Regions from separate parts of the Mycobacterium sp. smrl_JER01 genome, predicted to be linked through region 3. Evidence: riboswitches for the same ligand, from Rfam matches in the RefSeq annotation. Region 3 holds a riboswitch; each other region holds the start of a gene.

Region 1 (3,308 bases), 960 kb from region 3:
TGAACGGGCGGTTGCCCGAGATCTGCGAGAAATAGATGTCGCCGGGTTCGGTCTGCAGTTCGACGGTGATCCCCGACCTCTTGGCCTGCTCGGCGAACAGGGTGGCCGATTCCAGCTGGCCCGGGCTGACGTCTGCGGTGTGCAGGGTGACGGTCAGATTCTCGTGCCCGGCTTCACGTAGCAGGGTGCGCGCCCGGTCCGGATCATAGGAGCGTTGCGGCAGCCCGTCGTGGTAGAACGGAGCCCCCTTGCCGTAGAGGTCGTTGCCCTGTTCGGCGAAACCGTAGAACACCGAATCCACCATCGCCTGGCGGTCGACGGACAACCGCATCGCCTCACGCACCCGGGGGTCATCGAATGGTGGTGTGTCGACCCGCATCTGGAAAGCCGACATCACACCGGCCGGAGGCGTGACGAGATAGACGTCGGGTTGCTCGCGCAGCGCGTTGCCCTGCATCGGCGCCAGTTCGTAGACGACGTCGGCCTCACCGGACAGGAAGGCGTTCAGACGTGGCTCGGTCGCGGCGATCTGCAGGATCTCGACGGCGTCGAGATTCGGTGCACCGTCCCAGTGCCGGTCGTTGCGGACCAGCCGGGTCCGGTCACCCGGTGACCACGACTCCAGGGCGAACGGGCCGGTGCCGACGGGCAGCGTCGTCGCGTCGAAATCGTCGGTGCCTTCCTTGATCACGTAGACGTACCAGCCGGCGAGTACGGATCCGAAGTCGGCGAGCGGCTCGTTCATCGCGACGACCACCGAGTGCTCGCCGTCGGTCCTGGTGGCCGGCAGGTCCACCATGGACAGGTCGCCGGCCGATGGCTTGTCGGCATCGAGCATCCGTTCCAGACTCCACATCACGTCGCGCGCCGTCAGCGGGCTGCCGTCGCTGAACTCCACACCCCGCCGGACATGCAGCCGCCATTCGGTGCCGTCGACGTTCGGTTCCAGCGATTCCGCCAGCCGGTAACGCAGCGTGAGGTCGTTGTTGTACTCGACCAGGTGGTCCCAGACGTTCTTGGACAGTGCGCCGCCCGCCGAGTGGGGCGCGACATGCGGATCGAGGACGTCGGCGCTTGCCGAGGTGCCTGCGAACACCGTGCGCAGGGTGCCGCCGCGCCGCGGCGCGTCCGAGGTCGGGTGCCCGGCGGGTGCGACGGTGCCGCAGCCGGCCGACAGCAGGGGAGCGCCGAGGGCAAGCAGTCCGACACCGCCCGCGCCGAGCAGAAACCGTCGCCGATCGACCCTGCGATGGCCGTGCGAGACAGAATTCGAGCCGGGAAGAATATTCACTTTGTACGTCCATCCTCGTGGGGGTTCGAAAATCCGCGCAGGCGATCTGGCTCCCCGTCGCGCGTGCGCGCATCGGGTCACAGTTGCGGGACAGCCCCGGATTCACACCGGTGTTCCCCTGCGTCGGACGACGGCAATCTAACACCGAACGTTGACAGTTGGGTCAGTCGTCGGGCACCATTTCGGGTTATGACCATAAATATGGTCAAATCTACCAACTTTACGAGGAATGATGACCGCGACCGATGAGCTCACGCAGAATGCGGGGCGATACGAGCTGAGTCACCTCCGTGCGCTGGAGGCCGAGGCGATCCACATCATCAGGGAGGTGGCTGCGGAGTTCGAGCGGCCCGTACTGCTGTTCTCCGGCGGTAAGGACTCCATCGTGATGCTGCACCTGGCCATCAAGGCGTTCCGGCCGGGACGGCTGCCCTTCCCGGTGATGCACGTCGACACCGGCCACAACTTCGAAGAGGTGCTGCAGGCCCGCGATGAACTCGTCGCCGAGTCCGGGGTGCGCCTGGTGGTGGCCAAGGTGCAGGACGACATCGACGCCGGCCGGGTGGTCGAGACCATTCCCTCGCGCAACCCCATGCAGACGTTCACCCTGCTGAGGGCGATCCGGGAGAACAAGTTCGACGCGGCGTTCGGCGGTGCCCGGCGCGACGAGGAGAAGGCCCGGGCCAAGGAGCGGGTGTTCAGCTTCCGCGACGAGTTCGGGCAGTGGGACCCGAAGAACCAGCGGCCCGAATTGTGGAACCTCTACAACGGCAGGCACCGCAAGGGCGAGCACATCCGTGCATTCCCGCTGTCGAACTGGACCGAGTTCGACATCTGGTCCTACATCGGCGCCGAGAAGATCACGCTGCCGTCGATCTATTACGCGCATCAGCGCAAGGTCTTCGAGCGGGACGGCATGTTGTTGGCGGTGCACAAGTTCCTGCAGCCGCGCAAGGAGGAGCCGATCATCGAGAAGACGGTCCGGTTCCGCACCGTGGGCGATGTGACGTGCACCGGTTGTGTGGAGTCCACCGCGGCGACGGTGTCAGAGGTCATCGCCGAGACCGCGATCTCGCGGCTGACCGAGCGTGGCGCCACCCGCGCCGACGATCGGATCTCCGAGGCGGGCATGGAAGACCGCAAACGTGAGGGGTATTTCTGATGACCACATTGCTGCGCATCGCGACCGCGGGCTCGGTCGACGACGGCAAGTCCACGCTGATCGGGCGCCTGCTCTTCGACTCCAAGGCGGTGATGGAAGACCAGCTCGCCGCGGTCGAGCGCACCTCCAAGGAGCGCGGGCACGACTACACCGACCTGGCGTTGGTCACCGACGGTCTGCGGGCCGAACGGGAACAGGGCATCACCATCGACGTGGCCTACCGCTACTTCGCAACCGCCAAGCGGAAATTCATCATCGCCGACACGCCCGGCCACATCCAGTACACGCGCAACATGGTCACCGGCACCTCGACCGCGCAGCTGGCCATCGTGTTGGTCGATGCCCGGCACGGTCTGCTCGAGCAGTCACGGCGTCATGCGTTCCTGGCTTCGCTGCTCGGTATCCAGCACATCGTCCTCGCGGTCAACAAGATGGACCTCATCGACTGGGACCGAGAGCAGTTCGAGAAGATCCGCGACGATTTCCACGATTTCGCCGCGCGCCTGGACGTCCACGACGTCACGACGATCCCGCTGTCGGCCCTCAACGGCGACAACGTGGTGTCCAAGTCCGCCGCCACTCCGTGGTACGAGGGACCCTCGTTGCTCGCCCACCTCGAAGAGGTCTACATCGCCGGCGACCGCAACCTCGTCGACGTCCGGTTCCCGGTGCAGTATGTGATCCGGCCGCAGACCCGCGAACACGCCGACCATCGCAGTTATGCCGGTACGGTCGCCAGCGGCGTGATGCGCCCGGGTGACGAGGTCGTGGTCCTGCCCACCGGCATCACCTCCCGCATCACCGAGATCGAGGGGCCCGGCGGTCCTGTCTCCGAGGCGTTCCCGCCGATGGCGG
Region 2 (3,308 bases), 3.1 Mb from region 3:
TAGGGTGCGCAGCAGAGTGGTTTTGCCGGCGCCGTTGGGCCCGATGACCGCCAACCGCGTCCCGGCAGGCACGGTGAGGTCCACACCGGAGACCACCGTTCTGTTGCCGCGGCGGCATTTCACGCCTTGGGCGGTCACAGAGACACCGGTCGGCATCGTGGTTGTGATCGCGGCGGTCTTCACGTGTTGTTGCCGAATTCATAGCGCCGCCGCCCCATCAGGTATAGAAACACGGGTGCGCCGACGAGGCCGGTGATGATGCCCAACGGCATTTCCCGGGGCGCTGCCAGCTCCCGCGACATCACGTCGACCCACACCATGAACAGTGCCCCACCGCAGACCGCGACCGGGAGCATCGCGCGGTGGGTGGCGCCGACAACCATTCGCGCCGCGTGGGGCACGATGAGACCGACAAAGCCGATGCCACCGGATACGGCGACCAGTACGCCGACGAGGACCGCTTGGACCAGAAACAACGTGTTGCGCAACGCCCGGACCGGTACACCGAGAGATGTTGCTGTGTCGGTACCTGCGGAATAGGCATCGAGCCATGAGTGGATGAGTAGCGCAGCAGTGAGTGACACCAGCACCACCGCGGCGGTGAGCGGAACTTTGGCCCAGGTTGCTCCGGCAACGCTGCCGAGTAGCCAGAACATGACGCTTTCGGCGGCGTGGGGATCACCGGCTGTGAAGACGAGCAGCGACGAGAGCGCCATGAACGCCGAGGAAAGCACCACGCCGGACAGGATCAAGCGCAGTGCCGTGAGACTGCCTTGGGCGCGTGCCACCGCGTAGACGGTGAGCGTTGCGATCAAAGATCCGATGAGCGCAGCGCCCGACAGCGCCCAGATCCCCAGGGATGAGAGCGCGCCGAGGGTGATCACGGCCGTCGCACCCACAGACGCACCTGCTGACACACCGAGTAGATAGGGTTCGGCCAGCGGGTTTCGCACGAGGGCCTGCATGAGGGCGCCGGCCAGCGCCAGACCCGCACCGACCAGCGCTGCCAGGATTGAACGCGGCAGGCGGAGCTCCCAGATGATGGTCTGGTATCCCACATCACTTGTGGCGCCGGTGAATCGGCCGGCGACGGCATCCCAGACATCTCGCAGTGGTATGTCCTCAGCGCCGAAGGCGACCGAAACGACGATGCTCGTCACGGTGAGGGCGGCGAGCACGGTGGTCAGCGCGACAACCGGCGCACGGTGCACAGTGGCTACCGATGCCTGGTCATAGCGGATTGTCTCGCGGACGGTCATTGCCCGGCTGTCTGAGACGGACGCGAGCAGAAGGCGGGGTGCGGCCCGCAAACGGTGATGAACAAGTCTTGCCTCGGTATGTCGGGGTATCTGAACGCGAGATACACGGTGGACACAGCTGAGAGCGGCAGGTAATCGGACTTGGGATCGTCCGCACTCGGCTGGTGGCCGGGGTTTCCGATCACCGATGTCGAGTACGTTTCCCTTACCGTTGCGCGTCAGTCCCGGAGTCTCACCGGGTTCCCTGACACCCGCATTGCACGGATGTAACCGTTCTCAACAACGCAGGCTATCCCATCACCGCCACATTGAGGCCACAGATCAGTGTGGCCCGCGGGTACAGCTACCTAAGGGCGGCCCCGACTCAGCGAAGCTGTACACCGAGATGGTGCGCCGTGGCGTCCACGTGCTGCCCTGCCCACCGTTTCACTGGGCCAATCCCGACGAAGGCATGCTCCTGATCCGACTATCTCGGGCCAGGCCCACCGGAGCAGTCCAGACTGCGGCGCGCACCCTGGATGTTGAACGGACCCCAGCACAAACGGTTGGCTTGCCGTCGATGAATCCCCCCGCGCCACCCGTTGTGTAACCATCGCAACCCTTTGTAATATAAATGATAATCATTTTCAATAGCGGTGGTGCGAAACGACGATGCCCCGCCCACAGATCGCCTGCCCGCCTTCGTTGCCATGTTGCCGAACACCGTCTGATCGCCAACTCGTCGCCTGGCCGCCCTTGAAGGGTCGAGTTTGCATGCGCAACAATAGAACTGAGTTTGGCGTTGCGATCCGCGGGTGTGCCGTTGACGTCGTGGACAATGCGGGCGATGCTCTCCACCACACGCTTGACGTTTACGAGTGCCTGGGACCTATCGCTGGATTGCAGCGAACGTTGCAGTCGAGCCCGACCGGCGGCTGCTGGCCCAGCCGGCCATGACGGCGCTGGCCGCGAGGCCGATACGCGCTATACCGACCACCCATAACATGAGCCGAACTGCCACGCACGAACAGGCCCTTCCTCATCAACTACTCGGACATGTTGCTGCCGCATCACGCAACACCGGCACCGATGGTTCATCTAGCGCCAACCCATAGCCCCGCATCACCGCGATGAACTGCATCGCGTATTGGCAATGAAACGCGGCATTCGGCGGCATCCAGAAGGCCGGCTCCTTATCACCCTTGTCCTGATTCGCCTGCCCCTGCACCGCCAGGAGATTGGCGGGATCATTGGCGAACCGGACACGCAACGATTCCGGCCATGCCCACGCGCCCTGATCCCACGAATAGGCCAACGGCACGATGTGCTCGATCTGCACGGCTGCACCAGTCTTGTTGCCGCGCTGGAAAGCTATCGTCGTACTCGTGTACGGATCATGCAGCACACCGGTGGCCACCGCGCGCGGACAACGACTGATCTCCACATACGTCTTCTCGATCAAATCGCGATCGAGGATGTCGTTCCTGGTGTCGCATTGATTGTGTCCGCCAGGTGCATCGGTGTCATCAGTCCACGCCTCCCCGTACGCCGCACGGCGATAATCCCCATGACGGACACGAACTGGCACCACCGGCACTCCAGCGAGAACATCAACCCCAACGGTCACCGTCGGCTGATCGGCCCCGGCCACCGACGTCGACGGCCCAGCCGACGACATCACCGTTTGCACCGCCACCACAACCGCCAGCGCTGCAGCCGCACCCGACCAAGCCAACCTTGCCCGGGTCATCGGAGCGTTCCTGACATGAACTCAGCTTCTTGCAACGTCCCCGGCAACACGCCGAACCCCCCAAGGAATCGGGTATCGCAACCGTTGCGGCCACCCGCAGCGGTGGTGTCATCGGTCCACGACTCACCGAAAGCCGTTCGGCAATGGTCATTTCCGCGCAATCGGAACGGCACCTCGGCGAGACCGTCAAGCACATCGGCGCCCGGCGCGACGGTCGGGATGTCGGCCTGGGCGATGTAGTGCGACGGCGCCGACGACGTCGAGCCGACCTGGAAGGCGACGATCACCGCCAGCAGCACCACGACGGCCGGCCACCCGGT
Region 3 (3,308 bases):
GCCGGGCTCCAGGTGGGGCCCACCGCGGAATCCGATGGCGATCGGCAGCGAGCCAAGCACGATGAAGACGGCAGGCCCCAGTAGGGCGAGGGTGAACAGCCGAACCTGCACCCGGGCCACTACCAGAGTCGCCACCGCCACTGTGACCAGGACCAGCGGCGCACCGGTGCGCGGCGGCAGAACCATCGCGCACAGCAGCAAGCCCCCGAACAACCAGACTTTTTCGGCAGCTGGATCGGTCGACCACCGATTCTGCGCCGCACTGAGGTCGAGCGGATTCACGTGGGCGACTCAGTCGCCGACATGCGTCCCGTCTGCCGACCCACCCGTAGGTGCGCCGTCCGCCTGACCGCCCCCCACCGTGGCGGTGAGCGCCTCGGTACGTCCACGCTTGCGTCCGGCGTACCAGCCGACCGCGCTGCCCAGGACGATGCCGCCCAGGCCCGCCTGCAGTGCGAACAGACCGGACTCGACCTCACCGGGGAGCTCGCCGACCAGTGGCGAGAACCACGGCTGGTAGTCCTCGTGGATTTCGGTGATCACTTCTTCGGCCTGGCCGTCGGCACCGCCGAACTCTGCCTCGGAATCGGCGGCATACCCGTACAACAGCGATCCGACCGCGATGGCACCTGCGATGGCGAGCAATACGACGGCCATCACGATGACAGAACGTCGGCCCGATTCTGGGTTTTCGTTACGCGGAACCATCTGCTAGACCCCCGTCCGATCGCTGCTGGGCACCTCGTCGGCGGCGCTGGCCGGAACATCCTTGCGCTTCAGGAAGCCCAGGTTCAGCAGTTCCGAGGACGCAACCTGGATCAGCACCCGGACGATGACGACCGTGATGAGGCCTTCGACGATGGCCAGCGGCACCTGGGTGACCGCGAAGACACCCATGAACTCGGCGAGACTTTCGACGAACCCGCCCTCGACGGAGGGGAACGCCAGCGCCAATTGAATGCTGGTGACGACGTAGGTGACCAGGTCGGCGACGAAGGCCAACGCGAACACCGACGGCAGGATTCCGATCCCGGCCTTGCGGAGGGCGACGAAAACCGCGAAGCCGGCCCATGGCCCGGCGATCGCCATCGAGAAGGCGTTGGCTCCGAGCGTGGTGATTCCGCCGTGCGCGAGCAGCAGCGCCTGGAACAGCAAGACGATCGTGCCCAGAAACGCCATCACCGGTGGCCTGAATATCGCTGTGCCGAGTCCGGTTCCGGTGGGATGGGAACTCGACCCCGTCACCGACGGCAGCTTGATTGCGGACATGACGAACGAGAACGCGCCGACCGCGGCCAACAGCGGGCCTGCTGACGGCTGCCGCCTGACCGTCAGGACCACCTGTCTGGCCCCGTGGACGACGAACGGCGCCGCGACGATGGTCCACGCCACGGCGTGCGCCGGTGGGAGGAACCCCTCTGCAATGTGCATGATCTACTCGTTGAGCCTTTCTGCCCCGCACCTCGAGGGCATTCGATGTGGTCGCTGCGGCCGGTCTCCTGGCTCATGGGTTCACCGGACCACACAGAGTGGCCCGGAGTGCCGGCGTCCACCTTCCCACCCGCGCGAAAGCGCAGGCAGTGGCTACTTCGGTCACCGACTTCCCATTCACAGTGGCGAGGGCCGCCCCGGTCTCACACCGGGTTCCCGTACACCGCAGCAAAGGGAGCGTACCTCCTGGGCGGCTTCGGGTCGTGCTCAGTTCGGGATCAGGTCGAACGTCTGCCTGGCGATCGACATCAGCCAGGCCGCGGCGGTCTGACTGCGGAACTCCGGCCAGTTGGACTGCAGGCTGACCACCCACGGCTGGCCCGAGCGGTCGACGGCGTACCAGCTGAACGTCAGATCACCGGGTAGGTTGCCCGCCTTGGCGCCGATGTAGGGCCATTCGGCACGATCGAGATCGATCCCGGGCAGAAACGACAGGATGTCCTTGACCGGGGCCGCCTCGCCGACCGCGCCCTGCTGCAGTGCGGCGTGCAACCGGCAGATGTCGGCCGCGCTGCCATACCACTCTGCGCCGATGTCGGATGCCGGCATGTGGGCGCGTTTCGGATCCGGTTCGTAGGGGCGGGAATTGGTCTGTTGAAGCAGCTGCGCGCGACCCTCCCGGGTGGCCTGCTTCCACTGCTCACGAATGTCGGGGGTGCCCCAGCCGACAGAGAACAGTTCGTGCATCGTGGGGAACGGGGTCATGCTGGCCGGGTCGTGATGGCCGGCGTCGGCCAGGGCCCGCTCGATCGCTCCCGGTCCGAGCCGTTCGATCAGCAGGTCGGTGGCCATGTTGTCGCTGGCCGAGATCATCTGCTGTGCGGCGTCGCGCACGGAAACCGTTGCGCCGGGCGCGAGTTCGTCGAACCCCGAGGAGCCCACGGCCTTGGCCGCCGCGGTGATCGTCAGGGTGTCGCTCCACTCCAGCGTGTTCGCCTTGACCGCTTCGGCAACCGCGAACAACACGTAGAGCTTGAAGATCGATGCCAGCGGCAGCGACATGTCGGTGTTGGTGCCCGCGACCTTGACGCACCGGCCGTCGGTCACCTTGGCGACCTGATAGGAGTACCGCGCACCCGATTGGGTCAGCTGTTCGTCGATGTCGGACCAGGTGTCGATGCTGGGCGCGACGAGTTGCACGTCGAACCGGTCGACCATGCCGGCATCGTCGGTCCGCAGGTCGATGGTCTGGGCCACGCCATAGGAGTTGGTGATGGCGAGTTTCGCATGGCCCGCGCCGATGTCGACTCCGGTGACGGTGAAGGGGCGGTCCCACCACATCCGGTCCATCGTCACCCCGGCATGCTCGGCGACCTCGGGGGCCGCCAGGGTACGCACCCCGACCTCACCGATCGGCCAGTCGCTGTTGAGCATGTCCATGGTCTGCTTGGCCCGCAGACCCTGGGGCGTGTTGAGCTGGATGGGCACGCCGTAGGCGGCGTCGGCCGGCGCCGGTCGTGTGGCGGCACATCCGCAGGCCAGGGACACGACGCAGAGCAGTGCGATCACACAGCTGGCCACCCTGCGCCGGGCCCGGCCTGCCTCAGGCCTTGGTGTCAGTCCCCGCAACGTCGAGTACAACCTCGAATTCGAGCAGTGACGCGCCTTTGGCCACCGGGTTGGCGCGCTCACCTGCGTGTGCCTCGATCGCCGGGCCGCTGGCCCAGGCCTGGAATGCTTCTTCGGACTCCCACTGGGTGACGACGAAGTAGCGGTCCTCACCCTTCACCGGACGCAGCAGCTGAAAGCCCAGGAAACCGGGCTGGTTGTCGACGGCGTGGGCGCGGTGGGCGAACCGTTTCTCCAGTTCCGGACCG

What was found. Region 3 has a riboswitch for cobalamin ahead of ACNUDN_RS24450 (energy-coupling factor ABC transporter permease). Riboswitches for the same ligand answer to the same signal wherever they lie in the genome.
Region 1: another riboswitch for cobalamin. It lies ahead of ACNUDN_RS19685 (ABC transporter substrate-binding protein); the one in region 3 lies ahead of ACNUDN_RS24450 (energy-coupling factor ABC transporter permease).
Region 2: another riboswitch for cobalamin. It lies ahead of ACNUDN_RS10060 (FecCD family ABC transporter permease); the one in region 3 lies ahead of ACNUDN_RS24450 (energy-coupling factor ABC transporter permease).

What each region holds. Positions count from the first base shown of each region.
Region 1 is NZ_JBLXXK020000001.1:4,235,823-4,239,130, reverse strand. It holds gene ACNUDN_RS19685 (ABC transporter substrate-binding protein) at 1-1,291, opposite strand, end outside; cobalamin riboswitch at 1,311-1,453, opposite strand; partial or broken gene cysD (sulfate adenylyltransferase subunit CysD) at 1,481-2,453, shown strand; gene cysC (adenylyl-sulfate kinase) at 2,453-3,308, shown strand, end outside.
Region 2 is NZ_JBLXXK020000001.1:2,134,890-2,138,197, reverse strand. It holds gene ACNUDN_RS10065 (ABC transporter ATP-binding protein) at 1-156, opposite strand, end outside; gene ACNUDN_RS10060 (FecCD family ABC transporter permease) at 180-1,259, opposite strand; cobalamin riboswitch at 1,369-1,549, opposite strand; gene ACNUDN_RS10055 (HNH endonuclease family protein) at 2,281-2,988, opposite strand; gene ACNUDN_RS10050 (hypothetical protein) at 2,985-3,308, opposite strand, start outside.
Region 3 is NZ_JBLXXK020000001.1:5,198,582-5,201,889, reverse strand. It holds gene ACNUDN_RS24460 (CbiQ family ECF transporter T component) at 1-282, opposite strand, end outside; gene ACNUDN_RS24455 (energy-coupling factor ABC transporter substrate-binding protein) at 292-657, opposite strand; gene ACNUDN_RS24450 (energy-coupling factor ABC transporter permease) at 712-1,431, opposite strand; cobalamin riboswitch at 1,473-1,674, opposite strand; gene ACNUDN_RS24445 (serine hydrolase) at 1,699-3,060, opposite strand; gene mhuD (mycobilin-forming heme oxygenase MhuD) at 3,035-3,308, opposite strand, start outside.